DNA from 2 places in the Huintestinicola butyrica genome. Region 2 is predicted to be linked to the other one. Evidence: a T-box and tRNA genes for the amino acid it is inferred to sense, from the RefSeq annotation. Region 2 holds a T-box; the other holds one or more tRNA genes.
What was found. The T-box of region 2 lies ahead of hisS (histidine--tRNA ligase). A T-box ahead of a tRNA ligase gene usually reads a tRNA of that ligase, here a tRNA-His.
Positions count from the first base shown of each region.

Region 1: it encodes a tRNA-His, which carries the amino acid that the T-box ahead of hisS (histidine--tRNA ligase) is inferred to sense. The anticodon was not compared.

Region 1 covers NZ_JAOQKB010000003.1:49,519-59,857, forward strand. The annotation lists gene OCV68_RS04360 (redox-sensing transcriptional repressor Rex) at 1-611, opposite strand, end outside; gene OCV68_RS04365 (NADP-dependent isocitrate dehydrogenase) at 906-2,120, opposite strand; gene OCV68_RS04370 (hypothetical protein) at 2,319-2,549, opposite strand; gene OCV68_RS04375 (aconitate hydratase) at 2,584-4,521, opposite strand; tRNA gene OCV68_RS04380 (tRNA-Gly) at 4,774-4,847, shown strand; tRNA gene OCV68_RS04385 (tRNA-Arg) at 4,853-4,929, shown strand; tRNA gene OCV68_RS04390 (tRNA-His) at 5,060-5,136, shown strand; tRNA gene OCV68_RS04395 (tRNA-Leu) at 5,361-5,447, opposite strand; gene OCV68_RS04400 (JAB domain-containing protein) at 5,643-6,446, shown strand; gene uvrA (excinuclease ABC subunit UvrA) at 6,493-9,321, shown strand; gene OCV68_RS04410 (uracil-DNA glycosylase) at 9,347-10,015, shown strand; gene OCV68_RS04415 (hypothetical protein) at 10,205-10,339, shown strand, end outside.
Region 2 covers NZ_JAOQKB010000010.1:81,084-91,422, forward strand. The annotation lists gene OCV68_RS10885 (S1 RNA-binding domain-containing protein) at 1-167, shown strand, start outside; gene OCV68_RS10890 (MerR family transcriptional regulator) at 242-691, opposite strand; gene OCV68_RS10895 (carboxymuconolactone decarboxylase family protein) at 837-1,127, shown strand; gene OCV68_RS10900 (DUF421 domain-containing protein) at 1,987-2,697, shown strand; gene OCV68_RS10905 (DUF4363 family protein) at 2,684-3,061, shown strand; gene OCV68_RS10910 (Ig-like domain-containing protein) at 3,172-3,981, shown strand; gene OCV68_RS10915 (DUF4125 family protein) at 4,024-6,273, opposite strand; gene OCV68_RS10920 (nucleotide-binding protein) at 6,637-7,506, shown strand; gene mgsA (methylglyoxal synthase) at 7,548-7,952, shown strand; T-box leader at 8,013-8,218, shown strand; gene hisS (histidine--tRNA ligase) at 8,273-9,565, shown strand; gene OCV68_RS10935 (hypothetical protein) at 9,516-10,199, shown strand; gene aspS (aspartate--tRNA ligase) at 10,221-10,339, shown strand, end outside.

The sequences.
Region 1 (10,339 bases), on a different contig from region 2:
GATAAAAGCATAAGGCTGTCGCCCAGATGAACGTTTTCAACCACAATATCCTTGTATCTTTCGGTCAGGTCAAGGTGAGAGAAATTCCAGAAAGCCTTTATGCCGCACTCCACCAGCAGGTCGGCGCACTCAGCCGCTGCAGACTTGGGAATGCACAGCACGGCTATCTCGGGGCGCATAACTGCGGTAAAATCCGACACGCTGTCCATACTGCTTATCTTTATGCCGCCAACAGTCATGCCTATCTTGTTTTCGTCCGTGTCGAAAATGCCGCACAGCTCCATGCCGTATTTCTCGAAATTTATGTGAATGGCAAGCGCCCTGCCCAGGTTTCCCGCACCTATGAGGATGACCTCTTTCCTGCGGTCAAGTCCCAGTATCTTGCCTATCTGCGTCCGAAGCTCCGCCAGATTGTAGCCGTAGCCCTGCTGACCGAAACCGCCGAAGCAGTTAAGGTCCTGCCTTATCTGGGAAGCGGTAAGGGACATTTCCTTTGCAAGCTCCGCCGAGGAAGCTCTCACCGTTCCCTGCTTTATAAGCTCGCCTATAAAGCGGTAATATCTTGGCAGACGCTTTATCACGGTCGCAGAGATCTCATCTTTCTTTGCCATGCCGTTCTCCTTGGTATATTATCAGCGTGAGAGTGTTTTGTCATAAACGTTCCGGTGGAACGTTTATGGATTTTAGATTATACGGAACCGTAAAAAGGGGAGGCGGTCGTGTTCGCCTCCCCTCGAAATGCTGCCGCATTTCTCACCCTTTGCTCCGTTTTCTTGAATAAAAAGGGGCGCCGCCCCCTTGGCCCCTGCCACCTTTGTAAAGGTGGACTAAACTTTTGCCTTGTTTTTATTTGTGCAGCTTTTTACAAACCAGCATTTATCAAGACAATAAGCATTGCTTTATTATCAAAGCTCTTCTCTGAGTCTCTTTTCGATCTCCTTGAGGAAGGTCTCGGTATCTACCTTCTTCTTGTTCTCGATAGAGGAAAGAGCAGCCAGGTCGCCTGTCATAACGCCCTCTTCAATGGTTCTGACAGTAGCCTTTTCCAGAGCATCAGCATAGTGGATAAGCTCGGGAAGGTTGTCCATCTCGCCTCTCTTGCGGAATGCGCCTGTCCATGCAAACAGAGTTGCAACGGAGTTTGTGGAGGTGCTTTCGCCCTTGAGGTACTTGTAGTAGTGACGCTGAACGGTTCCGTGAGCAGCCTCATACTCATATACTCCGTCGGGAGATACGAGAACGGAGGTCATCATTGCAAGGCTTCCGTAAGCGGTAGCAACCATGTCGGACATAACGTCGCCGTCGTAGTTCTTGCAAGCCCAGATGTATCCGCCGTTGGAACGGATAACTCTTGCTACAGCGTCGTCGATAAGGGTGTAGAAATATTCGATGCCTGCGGCTTCAAACTTCTCCTTGTAGTCCTTCTCGTAGATCTCAGCGAAGATATCCTTGAAACGGTGGTCATACTTCTTGGAAATGGTGTCCTTGGTAGCGAACCATACGTCCTGCTTGGTATCGAGAGCGAAGTTGAAGCAGCTTCTTGCAAAGCTCTCAATGGACTTGTCCTTGTTGTGAAGTCCCTGGATAATGCCTGCGCTGTCCTTGAAATCATAGATAAGGGAGCGTGTTTCCTTGCCGTCCTTGTCGGTGCATACCAGCTCGCACTTGGAGCCCTGCTCCACCTGCATCTCGGTGTTCTTGTAAACATCGCCGTAAGCGTGACGGGCAATGGTGATAGGCTTTGTCCATGTGGGGATATAGGGAGTGATGCCCTTTACGATGATAGGTGTACGGAAAACGGTACCGTCAAGGATAGCACGGATAGTGCCGTTGGGGGACTTCCACATTTCCTTCAGGTTGTACTCGGTCATTCTTGCGGCATTGGGGGTGATGGTTGCGCACTTTACAGCAACGCCGTACTTCTTTGTAGCCTCTGCGGAGTCGATAGTTACCTGGTCGTCAGTCTCGTTTCTGTGCTCAAGTCCAAGGTCATAGTATTCGGTCTTGAGGTCAACGTAAGGGGTGATAAGGATATCCTTGATCATCTTCCAGATAACTCTGGTCATTTCATCTCCGTCCATCTCGACGAGAGGTGTTTTCATCTGAATTTTATCTGCCATTTTATCTTACCTCCTGAAATTTTATACTAATCTTTAATCGTTCTATAGACAAAGCCGACAGATGAAATAAGGCCAGTCTGGGAAAGCGACTGCGGGCGGGCTTGTCGCCCGGCAAGGGAGCTTGACGAAGAATGGGCTTATTTCAGCCGAGGATTTGTCTATAGGTTGATTGAGGATCAGTATTATTGCCGTGCAGCTTTATAAGCCTGCTCTTGCGATCATATAGACCACAGTACCGACTGCACATGAGGAAACGACTGCTATGGAGCTTCTCTTTTCCTTTTCCATTTGTGGGAATTTGCTTTTCAGCACGCTATCCGCCACAATGCCGACCACCAGTACAGCAATAAATGCAGCCGTTCCGGCAGGCGTGTCGAAGCCCTTATGACTGCCGCCCGTTCTTCGGATAAAGTATAAAAAGCTGTCCACTGTCATTCCTCCGTATGCGTGTCCCGTATCGGTATTACTTTAAGGATTCTCTTGTGTAGTCAAGCAGACCGCCTGCAAGGATAATGTCCTTGGTTCTGCCGGAAAGCTCGCAGAGAACGGGGATCTCCTTGCCGTTTGTCTTGTTAACAACGGTAAGCTGGGTCTTGCCCTCGGAAACAGCCTTTCTTACATCAGCAAGAACAAGCTCGTCGCCCTGAGCAATATTGTCATAATCAGCCTCGTTCACGAATGTGAGGGGCAGAATGCCTGCATTGATAAGGTTTGCTCTGTGGATACGTGCAAAGCTCTTTACCAGAACTGCCTTTACGCCAAGGTACAGAGGTGCAAGGGCTGCGTGCTCACGGGAGGAGCCCTGTCCGTAGTTGGAACCGCCTACGATAATGCTCTTGCCCATGGACTTTGCTCTCTCGGGGAACTTCTCATCGCATACAGTGAAGCAGAAGTTGGAGATAGCGGGGATATTGGAACGAAGAGGAAGTATCTTTGCGCCTGCGGGCATGATATGGTCTGTGGTAATGTTGTCGCCGACCTTGAGGGAGCAGCCGCAGTCAATGGTCTCCGCAAGAGGTGCAGTCTCGGGGAAAGGCTTGATGTTGGGGCCTCTGAGGATAGTTACGGAATCCATCTCAGCCTCGGAAGCGGGGGGAACGATCATATTGTCGTTGATATCGAAATGAGTGGGCATCTCGAACTTGAACTCGCTGTCGATAGTTCTGGGGTCGGTGAATACGCCTGTGAGAGCGGAAATTGCAGCAGTTTCGGGAGAAACCAGATAAACCTGAGCGTCTCTTGTACCGCTTCTGCCCTCAAAGTTACGGTTGAAGGTTCTGAGGGATACACCCTTGGAGTTAGGTGACTGACCCATACCGATGCAGGGACCGCAGGCAGATTCAAGGATACGTGCGCCTGCGTCGATCATAACAGCAAGAGCGCCGTTCTTTGCCAGCATATTGAGCACCTGCTTGGAGCCGGGGGCGATGGAGAGGGAAACATCGGGGTTAACGGTCTTGCCCTTTAAGATGTGAGCCACCTTCATCATATCCATAAGTGAGCTGTTTGTACATGAACCGATGCAGACCTGATCTATCTTCATGCCGCTAAGCTCTTCGACAGACTTGACATTATCGGGAGAATGGGGACAAGCAGCAAGAGGAACAAGCTTGGAAAGGTCGATCTCAACAAGCTCGTCATAAACAGCGTCGGGGTCAGCGGAAAGGGGAACATAAACGTCCTCTCTGCCCTGAGCCTTCAGGAACTCTCTTGTGGTCTCGTCGGAGGGGAAGATAGAAGTAGTAGCGCCAAGCTCAGCGCCCATGTTGGTGATGGTAGCTCTCTCGGGAACGGAAAGTGTCTTTACGCCCTCGCCGCAGTACTCGATGACCTTGCCTACGCCGCCCTTAACGGAAAGGCGCTTGAGGACTTCAAGGATAACGTCCTTTGCGGATACCCAGGGAGAAAGCTTGCCTGTAAGCTCTACCTTTACTACCTTGGGGTATGTAATATAATATGCGCCGCCGCCCATTGCAACCGCAACGTCAAGTCCGCCTGCGCCGATAGCGATCATACCGATACCGCCGCCTGTGGGGGTATGGCTGTCGGAACCGATGAGGGTCTTGCCGGGAGCGCCGAATCTTTCAAGATGTACCTGGTGGCAGATACCGTTGCCGGGACGGGAGAAGTAAATGCCATGCTTCTTGGCAACGGAGCCGATGAAGCGGTGGTCGTCCGCATTTTCAAAGCCTGACTGGAGGGTGTTGTGGTCGATATAAGCAACTGAACGCTCTGTCTTTACTCTGGGCACACCCATAGCCTCAAATTCGAGGTAAGCCATAGTGCCTGTAGCGTCCTGTGTAAGGGTCTGGTCGATCCTGATGCCGATCTCATTGCCCTTGACAAATTCGCCGTCAACGACATGAGCCTTGAGTATCTTTTCAGTTAAAGTAAGTCCCATATATTTCAATCCTTCCTGCGGTAATTAAGAGAATATCTCATAATACATTATACTTTAATCAGATGAAATTGTCAATGTAAAATTGCGTAAAGAGGCGGATTTTGCGTGCTCCGGAGGCAAAGTTGCATATTTTGCACAAAAACCCATATTCAAAATATAAGATTTTTTATTTCCAGAAGTATTGACAACAGCAAGATACCGTGCTATAATATAAATCGTCACTTGAACGGTTTGCAAGAACGATCAGTGAATGCGGGTGTAGTTCAATGGTAGAACTCCAGCCTTCCAAGCTGGTCGCGTGGGTTCGATTCCCATCACCCGCTCCAGATATGCGTCTTTAACTCAGCTGGATAGAGTAACTGCCTTCTAAGCAGTAAGCCACTGGTTCGAATCCAGTAAGACGCGCCAATTTTTTCTTAGGCGAAAGCCTTTTGCGGCAGTCAGATTCCTTAGAATCCCTGTCGGTCTTGCTCCCATGCTTCTGCGTTCGGGAGCGTATTTATATTGTAACGCTCCGTAAGAACGTTACATAAATATGGTGGGTGTAGCTTAGCTGGTTAAAGCGTCGGATTGTGGTCCCGAAGATCGTGGGTTCGAATCCCATCTCCCACCCCACTGAATTGCCGTACATTGTACGGCAATTTTTTTATGCCCAAAACAGATCACAAAATCTCAGACTTAATGGCTGTTCGGGATAAAAGAAAATGCGGCTGAATGGGCTCATAAAAAAGGAACGTTTCCAAAGAAACATATGCCGAAAGCTTAAGGCACAACCGCATTCATTATGCAAACAAAAAGCCCCACAAACAACGTACAAACGTTATTTGTGGGGCTTAGCTTGGTGCCGCTGACCGGACTTGAACCGGTACGGATGTTACTCCGAGGGATTTTAAGTCCCTTGTGTCTGCCGATTTCACCACAGCGGCGCATATTTAAGCTTACATATTATATCATATAACAGAGAGAATGTCAATGCTTTTTTCTTTAAACTTTGCGCACTTTGGCAATAATTGCCCCGTGATGTCAAAAAATCGGAGCGATGTACTGTACTATTTATAAATAATGCTTGAAATTTAAAAATATTTGCGGTATAATACACACATATGAACGGAGGTGCCGCTATGCTGACCGACCCCGATATCAGCCATGTTGCCGATGATGAGCTTGACCGTGCCATTGCCGAAAGAAACGAGGAAATGAAAGCCCAAGCCGACCTGTCGGAAATATCTGCCGATGACAAGCGAAAAAAATCCGCCCTCGGTCACAGGGACAGGGTAAGGGAACGCTTTCTGAACACGGGACTGGATGGCTTTGCAGACCACGAGATACTGGAGCTGTTGCTCTTTTACACCATTCCCAGGCAGGACACCAAGCAGATCGCCCACGAGCTTATCGACCGCTTTGACAGCGTGGCGGGAGTATTTGACGCTGACATTGAGGAGCTTTGCAAAACAAAGGGGATAACCCAGAATTCTGCGGTGCTGTTCAAGCTTATTCCACAGCTTATAGGCGTTTATTACAGCGGCAAGGACGAAAAGAAGTCATACACCAACTCCGATATGCTGGCAGAGCTTTTCAAGCCCATGTTTGTGGGCGAAAGCACCGAAAAGTTCATGCTTGCCTGCTTCGACAGCCGCCTGCGCAGGCTCTCCGTTACCGAAATAAGCCGTGGCTCGTCCTCCTGCACAACCATTGATATGCGGAAAATAATGAGCGAGGTCACAAAAAACGGCTGCACCATGGCCGCCATTGCCCATAACCACCCCAAAGGCGCTCCCCGTCCATCCGACGAGGACGTTGCTGTTACCAGGCGGATAAACGAGATATTCCGTGCTGTGGGCGTAACCCTCATGGATCACATAATCGTTGGCGAAAGCAGGACATATTCCCTGCGTGACGGCGGCGAGCTTAGTATATTTGATTAAAGATCGGTATTAAAAGTCACTGCAATTTCTGAAAGGATAAATTCTGATGCCTATTGACAAGATAGTTATTAAAGGTGCAAGGGAGCACAATCTGAAAAACATCGACCTGGAGCTGCCCCGTGACAAGCTCATTGTCATGACGGGTCTTTCAGGCTCGGGCAAATCCTCCCTTGCCTTTGACACCATATATGCCGACGGTCAGCGCAGATACGTGGAAAGTCTGTCCTCCTATGCCAGAATGTTTCTGGGTCAGATGGACAAGCCCGATGTGGATTCCATTGAGGGACTTTCCCCTGCCATCTCCATCGACCAGAAGACAACTTCAAAGAACCCACGCTCCACTGTGGGAACCGTTACCGAGATATACGACTACTTCCGTCTGCTTTTCGCAAGAATAGGCGTTCCCCACTGCCCCGTCTGCGGCAGAGAGATAAAGCAGCAGACCGTTGACCAGATAGTTGACAAGATATCCTCTCTCCCTCAGGGCACAAAGATACAGATACTTGCCCCCGTTGTCCGTGGACGAAAGGGCGAGCACACAAAGGAGCTTGAAGCCGCAGGCAAATCGGGCTATGTGCGTGTGCGCATCGACGGCATAGTATATGACCTGTCGGAAGAGATAAAGCTGGAGAAAAACAAGAAGCATACTATTGAAATAGTTGTTGACCGCCTTGTGGTAAAGCCCGAAATGGGCACACGCCTTGCGGACAGCATCGAGACCGCCGCAGGCATTTCGGGCGGCATTGTAATATGCAGCGTTGTTGACGGTGAGGACATCATGTTCTCCCAGAACTACGCCTGCCCCGAGCACGGAGTTTCCATGGAAGAACTTTCCCCCAGAATGTTCTCCTTCAACAACCCCTACGGAGCCTGCGAAAAATGTACGGGCCTGGGCGTTTACAAGAAGATAGACCCCGACCTTATTATCGCAAATCCCGACCTTTCCATTATGGAGGGCGCCGTAAAGGCAAGCGGCTGGTCAACCACCGATGATAATTCCATCGCAATGATGTATTTCAAGGGCGTTGCCCAGCATTACGGCTGTTCCGTCAAGGATCCGCTTTCAAAATGGAGCGATGAGGCTGTTCACGCCCTGCTTTACGGCACGGGTGATATCAAGCTGAAGCTCCACCGCACCACAGCCTACGGCGGCGGCATTTATTATCAGCCTTTTGAGGGAATAGTCAACAACCTTGAGCGCAGATACCGTGAAAGCAACTCCGAATGGAGCAAGGCGGATATCGAGCAGTATATGTCCGAGGAAAACTGCCCCGAATGTCACGGCAAGCGCCTTAAAAAGGAAATTCTCGGTGTTACCGTGGGCGGAAAGAACATTGCAGAGGTAACGGATATGTCCGTGGTGCAGTGCTATGACTTTTTCGACAAGCTCACTCTCACCGAGCGTGAAAGCTTCATCGCCGAGCGCATAGTCAAGGAGATAAAGGACAGGCTGGGCTTCCTTAAAAGCGTGGGTCTGGAATATCTTACACTGTCCCGCTCCGCAGGAACGCTTTCGGGCGGCGAGTCCCAGAGAATACGTCTGGCAACTCAGATAGGCTCTTCACTGGTGGGTGTGCTTTATATCCTTGATGAGCCGTCTATCGGTCTTCATCAGAGGGATAATGACAAGCTTATCGCAACGCTGAAGCGTCTGCGTGATCTGGGCAACACACTTATCGTAGTTGAGCATGACGAGGATACCATGAGAGCGGCGGATTTCATCGTTGACGTAGGCCCATATGCAGGCGTTCACGGCGGCGAGATAATCTGCGCAGGCACAGTGCAGGACGTTATGAACTGCGAACGATCCATAACAGGCGCATATCTCAGCGGCAGGAGAAAAGTCCCCGTTCCCGAAACAAGAAGAGCGGGAAGCGGCAAGCTGCTCACCGTTCACGGTGCAAAGGAAAATAACCTTAAAGGCATCGACGTTTCAATACCTCTGGGCACATTCACCTGCGTAACGGGTGTCAGCGGCTCGGGCAAATCATCGCTGGTAAACCAGATAATCTACAAGTATCTGGCGGCAAAGCTCAACAGGGCAAGGACCCGCCCCGGAGCTTTTGACTCTATCGAGGGAGACGAGTATCTTGATAAGATAATAGCCATCGACCAGTCGCCTATCGGCAGAACTCCCCGTTCAAACCCCGCCACATACACAGGCGTTTTCAACGATATAAGAGACCTTTTTGCCGAGACCAACGACGCAAAAATGCACGGCTATACCTCAGGCAGATTTTCATTCAACGTCAAGGGCGGCCGCTGCGAAGCCTGCGAGGGCGACGGCATAATCAAGATAGAAATGCACTTCCTGCCCGATGTGTATGTCCCCTGCGAGGTCTGCAAGGGCAAGCGCTATAACCGTGAAACTCTGGAAGTAAAGTACAAGGGCAAGAACATTTACGATGTGCTTGAAATGACAGTTGACGAGGGCGTGGAGTTTTTCTCAAACCACCCCAAAATATACCGCAAGCTGCTGACGCTGCAGGAAGTGGGACTGGGCTACGTGAAAATAGGTCAGCCCGCAACAACGCTTTCGGGCGGAGAAGCTCAGCGTGTAAAGCTGGCTGCGGAGCTTTCAAAGCGCTCCACAGGCAAGACGATATATGTGCTTGACGAGCCTACCACAGGCCTCCACACAGCAGATGTACACAAGCTGCTGGAGGTGCTGGAACGCCTTACCGACGGCGGAAACACCGTGCTTGTCATAGAGCATAACCTTGACGTGATAAAAACAGCGGATTATCTTATCGACCTTGGCCCCGAGGGCGGCGACAAGGGCGGAACGCTGGTATGCTGCGGAACTCCCGAGGAAGTGGCAGCCTGCGATAAGAGCTATACAGGCAGATATCTGAAACCAATGTTAAGCAAATAATGTTAAGCAAATAAGGGGGAGCATGATGGTTCATTTCGGCAACGAATGGGACGAGATAATGGCAGGGGAGTTTGACCTGCCCTACTACAAGCAGCTGAGGGAATTTTTAAAGCAGGAGTATTTCACAAAAGAGATATATCCTGATATGAACAACATCTTCAACGCAATGAAGCACGCTTCATACAGCGATATAAAGGCAGTGATACTGGGGCAGGATCCATATCACGAGCCCGGGCAGGCACACGGCCTCTGCTTTTCCGTTCAGAAGGGCTGCCCCATTCCGCCGTCGCTCCAGAACATATATAAAGAGCTGAACGCAGACCTGGGAATACCACCCGCACCTCACGGAGAGCTGTACAAGTGGGCGGATAACGGCGTGCTGCTTTTAAACACAGTCCTCACCGTCCGCAGGGGACAGGCAAATTCACATAAAGGCAAGGGCTGGGAGATATTCACCGATGACGTTATAAAGAAGCTCAATGAGCGTGAGAAGCCCATGGTATTCTTATTATGGGGAGCAAATGCACGTTCAAAGAAGCAGTTCATCACAAATCCCAATCATCTTGTGCTTGAAGCGGCTCACCCGTCGCCATTGTCAGCATACAACGGATTTTTCGGGTGCAGGCATTTTTCCAAGTGTAATGCTTTTCTGGAAGCACACGGCATAGAGCCTGTGGACTGGAGAATAGAATAATAGATAAGCAAAGAAAAAAGTCCGCACAAGCACACTCTTAATGTAATTGCACCTGAGTTATCGCACGACCGTTCATGCTACACCTTTTTTCATAATAGCATTGATTTAAAAAGATAAATATGGTATAATAACGTCAGCACCGCACATATCCTTGTGGTGCTGACTATTTTTTTGCAAAGGAGCGGTAAGATGACAAAACAATATACCTCAGACCCCAAGGGACGAAAATTTTTATCAGCTGCCGCTTTCCTGCTGACTTTGGTCATCATCTTTGCCCTTAATATACTCAGGCAATATGTCAAAGAAAAATTTCCACAGTATCTA
Region 2 (10,339 bases):
ACAGGAGACCCAGGCAGGACAAGTTCGCTCCCAAGGAGCCGCAGACTCCCGAGTCCGCTTTTGAGGATATGCTCAACAAGTTCAAGGCAAGCTCCGATGAGCGCATGGGCGATATAAAGAAAAATATTGATAACAAGCGCAGGAATACTTCCCGCCGCAGAGGCTGATAGAATTTCAAGCCGCATTTCTTGCTATAAGAAATGCGGCTTTTTTGTGCAAACCGGTCGCAGATGAAATAATATTATGCAGTGCCCTTGACCTTTTTTCTTCCGCAGCGAAACTTTTCGGGAATGTCCTCCTCGGAAAGGTTGTCGTGTATCTTGCAGGTGCCTGCTTTTTCGGCGGTCTCGTAGTACCACTGCTTGTAGTCAAGAACGTCAAGGGTCTCGTTCAGCTGGCGTATCTGCTCCTCAACGGCACGGCGCTGCTTTTTGATAAGCTCCTTGCGCAGGGAAATGGTGCTGTCGCCCCGGTGGCACCAGTCCATAAACTGCTTTATGTCCTTGATGGACATTCCTGCTTTTTTCAGGCAGCCTATCATGGAAAGGGTCTCCATATCGGCGGCGGTGAACATTCTTATGCCGCCCTCTGTTCTGCTGACGGCTGGGAGCAGACCCTCTTTGTCGTAATATCTCAGAGTTGAGGGGGCTACGTTCAGCCTTCTGGCAGCTTCTCCTACAGTATAGCTCATATTATCACCCGTTCATAAAATTTATAAAAAATAACTATTGACTTAAAGTCAGCTTTAAGGTTTATAATTTAAGCATATCACAAAAACTTTTCCGTGTCAACAGGAGGTAATTATTATTGTAAAGCAGACAGCAGGAAGAAATGCACTGGGCGAATTTGCTCCCAAGTTTGCGGAGCTTAACGATGATGTGCTTTTCGGAGAGGTATGGAGCCGTGAGGAGCAGCTTTCACTCCGTGACCGCAGTATTGTGACCGTTGTGGCACTTATGTCCCAGGGACTTACGGACAGCTCATTCCGCTATCATCTGGAAAATGCGAAAAAGAACGGGGTTACAGCCGAGGAAATGGCTGAGATCCTTACCCACGCCGCATTTTACGCAGGCTGGCCCAAAGCATGGGCGGCTTTCAACATGGCAAAGGAAGTTTACGCAGAATAATTTAAAGGTAATATCACGAGCCGACGGCATATGCTGTCGGCTCGATTTGTTTATGGGAGATAGGCGGATAATATAACCAATCCACACCGCAGAACCAAACAAAACGAACAGCAGATAAAAGAACGGAGTGAAGCTCAAGCTTGTAAACATAGCTATAGAAAAGAGTGCAAATAAATGAACGGGGTTCGGTCTCCGTCGGCAAGCAAAATGTAGGGGGATAAAAAACGGTAGGGAATAGGGTGTAAGGAAGAGATGAGTGCTTGCCTTTTACAAAGCCACGGAGAAACCATCAGGGGGAAGGGGAATGCCGTTTTTTGCCCTTGCTTTAGTTTAATTAACCTTTGGTTAATACTTCCCACCTGGTGGTGTCTCCTTTGCATGGTACGGACTTTATAAAAATGAAAAGCAGATTTGTCCGTACCTGCGCCTTACGGCGGAAACTGAAACGCAATTTCTGCGAAATTGCTCTCAGTTTCAAGCCGCCTGCATAAAAAAGCTTTTAGCCAATTTGAGATGTTTTGCTTATTAGCAAGTTTTCAAATTTTCGGTGCAGGCGGCTTTTAGAACTTTTATATTTGTCGGCTATCAGGTCAATCATTTATACCGCAAACAAAAAGATTTCGCTGTCTGCGGACAGCGACCAGATGGCTCTGCCCTCTGGACACCCGCAAGCCTTTCGGGAAAAAGGCTTGACCTAAACCCTTTGCCTTGTGCTTATTTGCAAAGGTTCTCATATTTGTGCGTCTTACTTTTGGTTTTTTGGATTGCTTTTTTCTATTTGCTGCGCAGCAGTCCCTTTGCATATTTGCCAAAAATCCGCACAGAATAAATATCATTAAAGATGAAAGGACGTGCGTTCTTGACAGTTGTATTTATTCGTGCGGTGATCTTGTACTGCGTACTGATATTTGCGGTGCGCCTCATGGGGAAACGCCAGATAGGAGAGCTTCAGCCCTCGGAGCTGGCTATTACCATACTTATCTCCAACATCGCCACTCTGCCTGTGGAGGATCTGAGCATTCCTCTGGTGACGGGTCTGCTGCCTGTGCTGACACTTGTATGCCTTGATGTGCTCATGTCATGGGTGACGATGAAGTCCAAACGCCTCAGAAGCGTTATATCAGGCGAGCCTGTTGTTATTGTCAGTGACGGAAAGGTAGATCAGCAGAAGCTTTTCAATCTGAGATTTACCACTGACGACCTGATGGAAGCGGTACGTTCTCAGGGTATTTTTGACATTGAACAGGTCCAGTTTGCTGTGGTGGAGACTACGGGCAAGGTGAGCGTTTACCCCAAATTCAAGAACCGCCCTGTTACCAACGAGGATATGGATATAAAAAACAGCTCCCCCGACCCGCCTGCGGTGGTGGTGCAGGACGGTGTGGTCATGGACTCGTCGCTTAAAAGGCTGGGGCTTGGCAGGCAGTGGCTTGACAAGATATTGTCGGAAAACAGCGTTGACCCCACCGACATTTTCATGATGACGGCGGAAACTGCGGCAAAGTACCGCATTATCAAAAAGGAGCTTTCCACTGAATGCAGGGGGGATAAGATAATTGAAAAGGGTTAAAATAGCGGTCACGCTTATTGTGCTGATAATAATTTACTCGGTAACATCGCTTTTTATACTGGACAATCAGAATGATCTGCTGAAAGGTCGGATTGAAAAGATACAGCAGGTATATGAAAGCGGAGACGTTGAGGGTGCGCTGGCGTTGTCAAACGAGCTTAACGACTTTTGGCACAGCTACGAGCGGAAAGTTACCATGATAATCCATGATGATGCGCTGGCAAACCTGAACATTTCCATTGCAAAGGTAACTCCGTTCATCTCCAACGAAAATGACGAGCTTATTGCGGAGATCCAGGCGATATATCATCAGATAGACCAGATATATGAGGAGGAATTTCCCAGCTGGTACAACATTCTGTAGCATATCATACGACATTAAATGTGTTCTGTCTGTTGACATCTTCCTTGATTTATTGTATAATATTTAAAAACTATATGACTGTATGCGATTTTGAAAGGAATGATTTTTCTATGAAAAACAGTGGTATGAAGCGGTATTCGGCTATATGTGCTGCCGCTCTCATTACTCTCTCAATGGCAGGCACCTGCTTTGCAGGCGAATGGAAGGACACCGACAATGGTAAAATGTACGTGGATAACGGCAAGGCTGTTACGGGCATGGAAGAAATTGACGGTGAGACTTATTATTTCAACAGCAAGGGCATTATGAAAACAGGCTGGCTGAAAACAAAGTCAGGCAAGAAATATTACTTCGGCAGTGACGGAGTTATGAAAAAGGGTTGGCTCAAAGCCAAGTCCGGCAAATATTATTTCGGCAAGAACGGCGCTGCTGTTACAGGCGTTAACAAGATAGGCGGCTGCTATTACTTCTTTGACAATGAGGGCGTTATGCTCACAGGCTGGCAGGAGAGCGATGGCGAGACCTATTATTACTGCACCAGCGGCAAGCGTGCGGTGAGCAGGACTGTCAGCATTGACGGCGAGAAAGTGAAGTTCAACAAGGACGGCAAGGTAGTCAAGAAGCCTGCAAAGAAAGATACGGCCGATACTTCGGACAAGGAAGAGATATATCCTACAGAGTTGACCGTTATCAAAAAGGAGATACCTCTGGCTTACCACACCACAGCCAACATAACATTCAGCTTCAAGCCTATCAACACCACTTTCAGGGAGGTAACATACAAGTCTTCCAATCCTGATATAGTTTCCATTGATGATAACGGCAAAATGACTGCACACAAGTCAGGCAGCTGTTACATCACCATTACCTCGACTCATGATAAGTCCGTCAGCGTTACTGTTAAGGTAACTGTTTCATAAAAAGATAAAGTGGTTGCCGCAAAATGTGGCAACCACTTATTTTTATGCGTGTTCTTCCGCTTGGTCAAGGCTCTCATAGCCGTACATCTTAACTGACTGCTCCATTATTATATAGGCAAGATTTTTCCCCTCTGTACAGAGGCGGGCGATAAAGCTGCCGTAAAGCTTCAATGTGATATCCGAATAGGTATAAAGCTCCCCACGGAGATATGTTTCATAAGATGTGAGCCAGGGTGTGTCCTCATAGGTGTGTATTGTTCTTGCTCTGCCTGCAAGCTTGGGATAATTGGCGGCAAATTCCTCCATCATGCCTGTTTGTATCTGGCAGATAGCGGAGCACAGCTCCTTTTTCTGCTGCGGTATCTCGGGGAGAGAGGAGCGTATCTCAGCAAAGCGGGCGGGGGCGGTGGTCTCCATCATATAGCCGTATTTTTCGGTTATGGGGTTGCGGTCGTCTGCTTTGGCTGCCTTGAAATCCTCATACAGCGAGCAGAGCATGGGCAGCTCCCAGCAATAATACTGGCTGCGGCGCATTATGGAAAAGGTGTAGTAATCGTCCTGGCAGTCGGCTCTTCCGCCCTCGTTCTGCACCTTATCGAAAAAATCCCACTCCATGGCAATTATTTCTTCGGCGGTGTAGATGATGTCCGCACGGTGCTTGGCATCATCGGCGCACACTGACATATAATCGTCGGAGTTTGATATCTGCTGAGCCTTTAGCTCGGCTCTGACAGCTGCGCAGGCTATTTCTATATTTTCGGTGATATTTTTTCCCTCGGCGATATTGCGGACAGCTATTGCCAGCTCATCAAATTTTGGAAGAGCTTCCGTGCTTCTGAACAGCCATTTTGAATAGGGAGCATATTTTTGGGAAAGGATATGGGCTGCTTTCATGGAGCTTTCCATAAATGCGGAAAGGGTGAAAAATGCGGCGGCGGGGTCGGTTCTCTTCATTGCTCGGGGGTAGTTGTACTGACCGCTCTGGGCCATTTTTTCAAGCTCTGCGGCAAGCTTCCTCAGCCTGATATCCTCGGGCTGGACTTGGAGCCGCTGACGGATATCGGTGAAAAAGCCTGAATTATCCATGAAAATGCTGCCGTTCACGGCGCAGGCAAGGTTTTCGTCAACGGTGTACTGCCATTCCTCGGAGCTGTTTGGAACGTGGTCAAAGCCTGTGAATTTTCTCAGGAAGTCCGTGACTTTTATCACGCCTGTGCGGTCGGTCCCATTTGGGGTGACTATTCGTTTCATGCCCATGAATTCTTTTGGCAGCAGGTCATATGCCTTTTGGAGCTTGGCGCACATATCGTCGGGTAGGTCTGTCCAGATGCAGAATGAGGGCCCAAAGTCGTGGTCGGGGGAGATATGGTCGTCAAAGCCCAGACACTCGGAGCCTTCTCCTGCCAGTCCGCAGGCGATATGGTCAAGGTAGAGGGCAAAATTCCTTTGGAGCATGGGTCTGCCGAAGACCTCGAAATATTGTCTGCACAGCTCCATGCCTTTGAGTGCCGGCTTGCCGCCTAAGTTTTCATAAGCTTCCGAGAGGTTGTGGGACACTATATCATAGAAGTTGTTTCTGCCCATATGAAGCTCTATTTCGGACAGAGATGCTTCATAATAGTATGCGGCTTTGGAAAGATCCTTTTCAGCAAAGCATATATCACCCATGGCGGCGAGGGCTGCGCTGTAATGGAAATCAGAGGGGGACAGCCCCGAGAATGTTTCCATAGCGGGAGCGAGTGTCTCTTTTGCGGCACTGTTGTCCCCAAGCTTTGTGAGACAGACGGCAAGATTTGAGCGTGTGATCGCCCTGCGGATATCGTCATCTGCAAGGGAGAGGGCTTTTTTCAGGCAGTCTGCGGCTTCCTGCCAGTTATTTGTTTCCTGATAAAGCAGGGCAAGATTATTATAATAGCTTGCGTAGAGTGGCTTTTCTGCGCCGATATTCTCCAGAATTGCATATATTCTGCGGTAATAGTCAAAGCTTTCATCATACAGCCCTGCGGCACGGCAGGCGTTGGCGGAGTTGAGCAGAGCGGAGGCAAGCTGAGCGCCGCCGATGTTCATTTTTTCAAGAAGCACTTCCGAGCGGCGGCAGCTTTCCAGCGCTTCGGCAAATCTGCCGCAGTCACGGTAAAAGCCTGCAAGCTCATTGTAAAGGGTGAGCATTATATCGGGGCGGTCCGATTTTTCCGCATCGGAAAGAGTGGCTTTCATATATTTTTCCGCTTCATCAAGGCGGCTTTCTTTTAGCAGGCTGTCTATGTGAGAAAGAATTTCATTGGTATTCATATTATCGTCCTTTCTGAATTATACTTGATAGGTATATTATAACATATATTTTTATGAAAATCAACTGTTTTTTAGGGTATTGCAAGGGGAAGATCCGTACTTTTTGTCAGAAGTTTATTATTAAAAATAATTTGTATAAATTATACAAATATTATGATTTGAATAATTACACTATAACGAAATTGTGCAAAGTGGGCAAAAAGCCTTTGACTTTTTGCGATTTTATGGTACAATAATAGTAACCGGTTGTGTGCCTTTAATCAGGTAATCGTCCGTGCCGTGTGAGACTTTGAGGAGCTGGGGAGAAATATTATCCCATTTTGTGGGTGAAGCTCCGAAGTACATATCAGGCAGGAATGGCAGATGCTTGCGGGAATTTTTCTCACAGGCATATATTGCGTTATGAAGTCCGTCGGTCTGTCCGCATCATTCAGTCGGGCGGCACACAGCTATTATTATATCAGAAATGCGGAGAATGGAGCTATTATGTCCAAGATCATTGCTGTTACTTCCGGTAAAGGCGGTACCGGAAAATCCTCAATCTGCTCCGAGCTGGGCTTTGCTCTTGCAAAGCAGGGACACCGTACACTTATTATAGAACTTGACTTCGGACTCAGATGCCTTGATATCATGCTGGGAGTCAAGAATGACATAAAGTATGACCTGGGCAACGTTCTCAAGGGAGAATGTGACATTTACCAGGCTACTACTCAGGTGAAGATCGCAACAAACCTCAGCATTGTCTGTGCTCCTGAGGATCCTTTCGCAAGAGTTGACGCTGAGACTATCAAGAACATCTGCCAGGAAATGAGAAAGTACTATGAGTACATCATCGTTGATACCTCCGCAGGTACCAATGCCAGCGTTTTCGATGTTGTTGAGCAGTCTGACCTTATCCTTATCAACACCACTCCCGACCCTGTATGCGTAAGAGACGCAAGAACAATGTCGGATGAGTTCTATAAGAGAGGCAACAAGAAGCAGCGCCTTATCATAAACAAGGTAAATCCCGACCTCTTCAAGGCTGACCTGGTAGTCGATCTTGATGAGATCATTGATACAGTCGGCGTTCAGCTCATCGGTGTTATCCCCGATGATGATGCTGTTATTATCGCAACCTCCAAGGGAGAACCTCTTCCCTCCAGCTCACTGGCATTCAAGGCATTTGACGCTATTTCAAAGAGGATCAAGGGTGAGGACGTTCCTCTCAGCTTCAAGGTTCTTCTTCAGTAATGATGGCTTCTGTTATCTCACGGGGAAAGGAATGATAGAAAATGAATATTGCACTTATTGCGCATGACTCCAAAAAGGAGCTGATGGTCCAGTTCTGTATCGCCTACTGCGGTGTGCTGTCACGTCATAACCTATGCGCAACAGGCACAACGGGCAAAATGGTAGCTCAGGCTACGGGACTTAATATTCAGAGGTATCTGAGCGGCGCACAGGGAGGAGATCAGCAGATAAGCGCACGTATTTCGTGCAACGAGATCGACCTGCTCCTTTTTTTCAGAGACCCGCTTTCTCCAAAGCCCCACGAGCCGAATGAAATGAACCTGCTGAGACTCTGCGATGTTCATAACATTCCCGTTGCGACCAATATCGCTACTGCCGAGGCTCTTATCCATGCGCTTGAAAGAGGAGATCTTGACTGGCGCCAGATCGTTAATCCCATTGATTGATATAAATGTTGATTTGCCCTTGACAAATGGGGAAATCAAGTGTATAATGATATCAATATCACAACGGCTTTGAGTCGGGAGAGTAATATTATGTGCTTTTTCAGAGACAGGCGGATTTGCTGGAACTGCCTGACTGCACCTGATATGAAGGACACTCGGTGAGCCGGCGGGTGAATAAAAGCCCGTCCGCATATCTGCGTTAAAGATGTATGAGGCCGCACTGCGGCAAATACGGGTGGTACCACGGTTTTACAGTCGTCCCGAATGTGTTTATACACATTTGGAGACGGCTTTTTTGTTTAAAGAAAGGAACAGATATTATGGAGCTTATTACCACAAGGATAAAGGGAATGGAGGACGTTGTCCCCGCTGAGAGCCACAAGTGGCAGACTGTTGAGAAGATTGCTGCGGATACTGCCGCTTCTTACGGTTTCAGGGAGATACGCATTCCTACTTTTGAAAATACCGAGCTTTTTGTGCGCTCGGTGGGCGAGACTACCGACGTTGTTCAGAAGGAAATGTTCAGCGTTATGGGCAGGGAGAGCAAGTTCACTCTCCGTCCCGAGGGCACTGCGGGCACTATCAGAGCTGTGCTCCAGAACGGACTTTTAAATGACGCACTTCCTCAGAAGGTGTTCTATATCCTCTCCTGCTTCCGCCACGAGAAGCCTCAGGCAGGCAGACTGTGGGAGTTCCACCAGTTCGGCGCTGAAATGGTGGGAAGCTCTTCACCTGCTGCTGACGCTGAGATGATATGCCTTGTGGGAAGCGTTATCGAGAGACTGGGACTTAAAGATATCGAGCTGCACATCAACTCCATCGGCTGCCCTCACTGCCGTGCAAAGTATTACGAGAAGCTGAGAGAGTTCTTTGCTCCCCACAAGGAGGAGCTTTGCGGCACCTGCCAGTCAAGATTTGAAAAGAACCCTATGAGAATACTGGACTGCAAGAGCGAGATCTGCCGTGAAATAGGCAAGGACGCTCCCCTTATGATAGATTACCTCTGCGACGAGTGCAGAGAGCATTTTGAGACCCTCAAGGGCTACCTTGACGAAATGGGCATCAAGTACACAGTTGACCCCAAGATAGTAAGAGGCCTTGACTACTACACCAAGACCGTTTTTGAGTTCATCACCACATCTATCGGCGCACAGGGAACTGTATGCGGCGGCGGACGCTATGACGGACTTATTGAGGAGATGGGCGGCAACCCCACTCCTGCGCTGGGCTTTGCCATGGGCCTGGAAAGAATAATCATGACCATGGAAAAGCAGGGCTGCGAGTTTGATATGCCCCGTGGCTGCGATATCTACATCGGCGCAATGGGCGCTGCGGCTCAGAAAAAGGCTGTTTCTCTGGTCAAGGCTCTCCGTGACGAGGGCTACCACGCTGAATGCGATGTTATGGGCAGAGGCGTAAAGGCTCAGATGAAGTATGCCAACAAGATAGGTTCCGCTTTCTCCATGATAATCGGCGACAACGAGCTTGAAGCAGGCAGCGCAAAGCTTAAGAACATGACCACAGGTGAGGAGACCGAGATAACTCTGGGCGACAAGTTCCTTGATGTTTTCTCCGATATCCACATGGCTGATATGTTCGCTTCCGAGGAATGATATGGCGGTCATAAGGATATACGACGGTAAAAGCTTTATAGGCGAAGTGACCGAGGAGCAGATAATTGTTACCATGGGCGGCGAGGTTGCCATGGCAAATGAGCATATGAAAAAGGACTTTGAGGGGCTGATGGCATTTGTCCGCAGCCGTTCATCGGAGGGAAACGGCGTTATCACGGCTGATATGAGAGAGCTTCTGAAAGGAAACGGACTTGATGCCGCAAAGACCACGTCCCTTTTCTGGCTGGCGGCGGTCATGGGTCAGAAGAAGATACTGAACAAGCTTTCGCCCGTTACGGTCATGAAGCTGCTACCTCTTATTGCTGCAAAGACCAAGGTGGCGGAGCTTAACAAGAAGAGCATGGGCAATGACCTGGAGCGGCTGCTGGAGTTTTCACGGGCATACACCGAATGCACAAAGAAAATTGCGGCAGGGGAGATGACTGCGGATACGGCGGCGGAAAGACTGCTCACCGTTCTCCCGTCGGAAAGGCTTGCAAGAAGCGAAGCCAAGGAGCGCCCTCAGATAATCGGCGTTCTGAAAGGGGTAAGGGACATCGGCAATGCCTGTGCCGACCCCGAAACAAAAGAAAAAATGTCGGAATATTTCGATAAGATAAATGATATTCTGTAATACTGAAAGGAAGTTTTTAAAATGGCAGATAATATGAAAGGCCTGAAGCGCACCTGCTACTGCGGCGAGGTAGAGGGCGTTGGCAAGGAAGTTGTTGTAGGCGGTTATGTTCAGAAAATAAGAGACCTGGGCAACCTTAT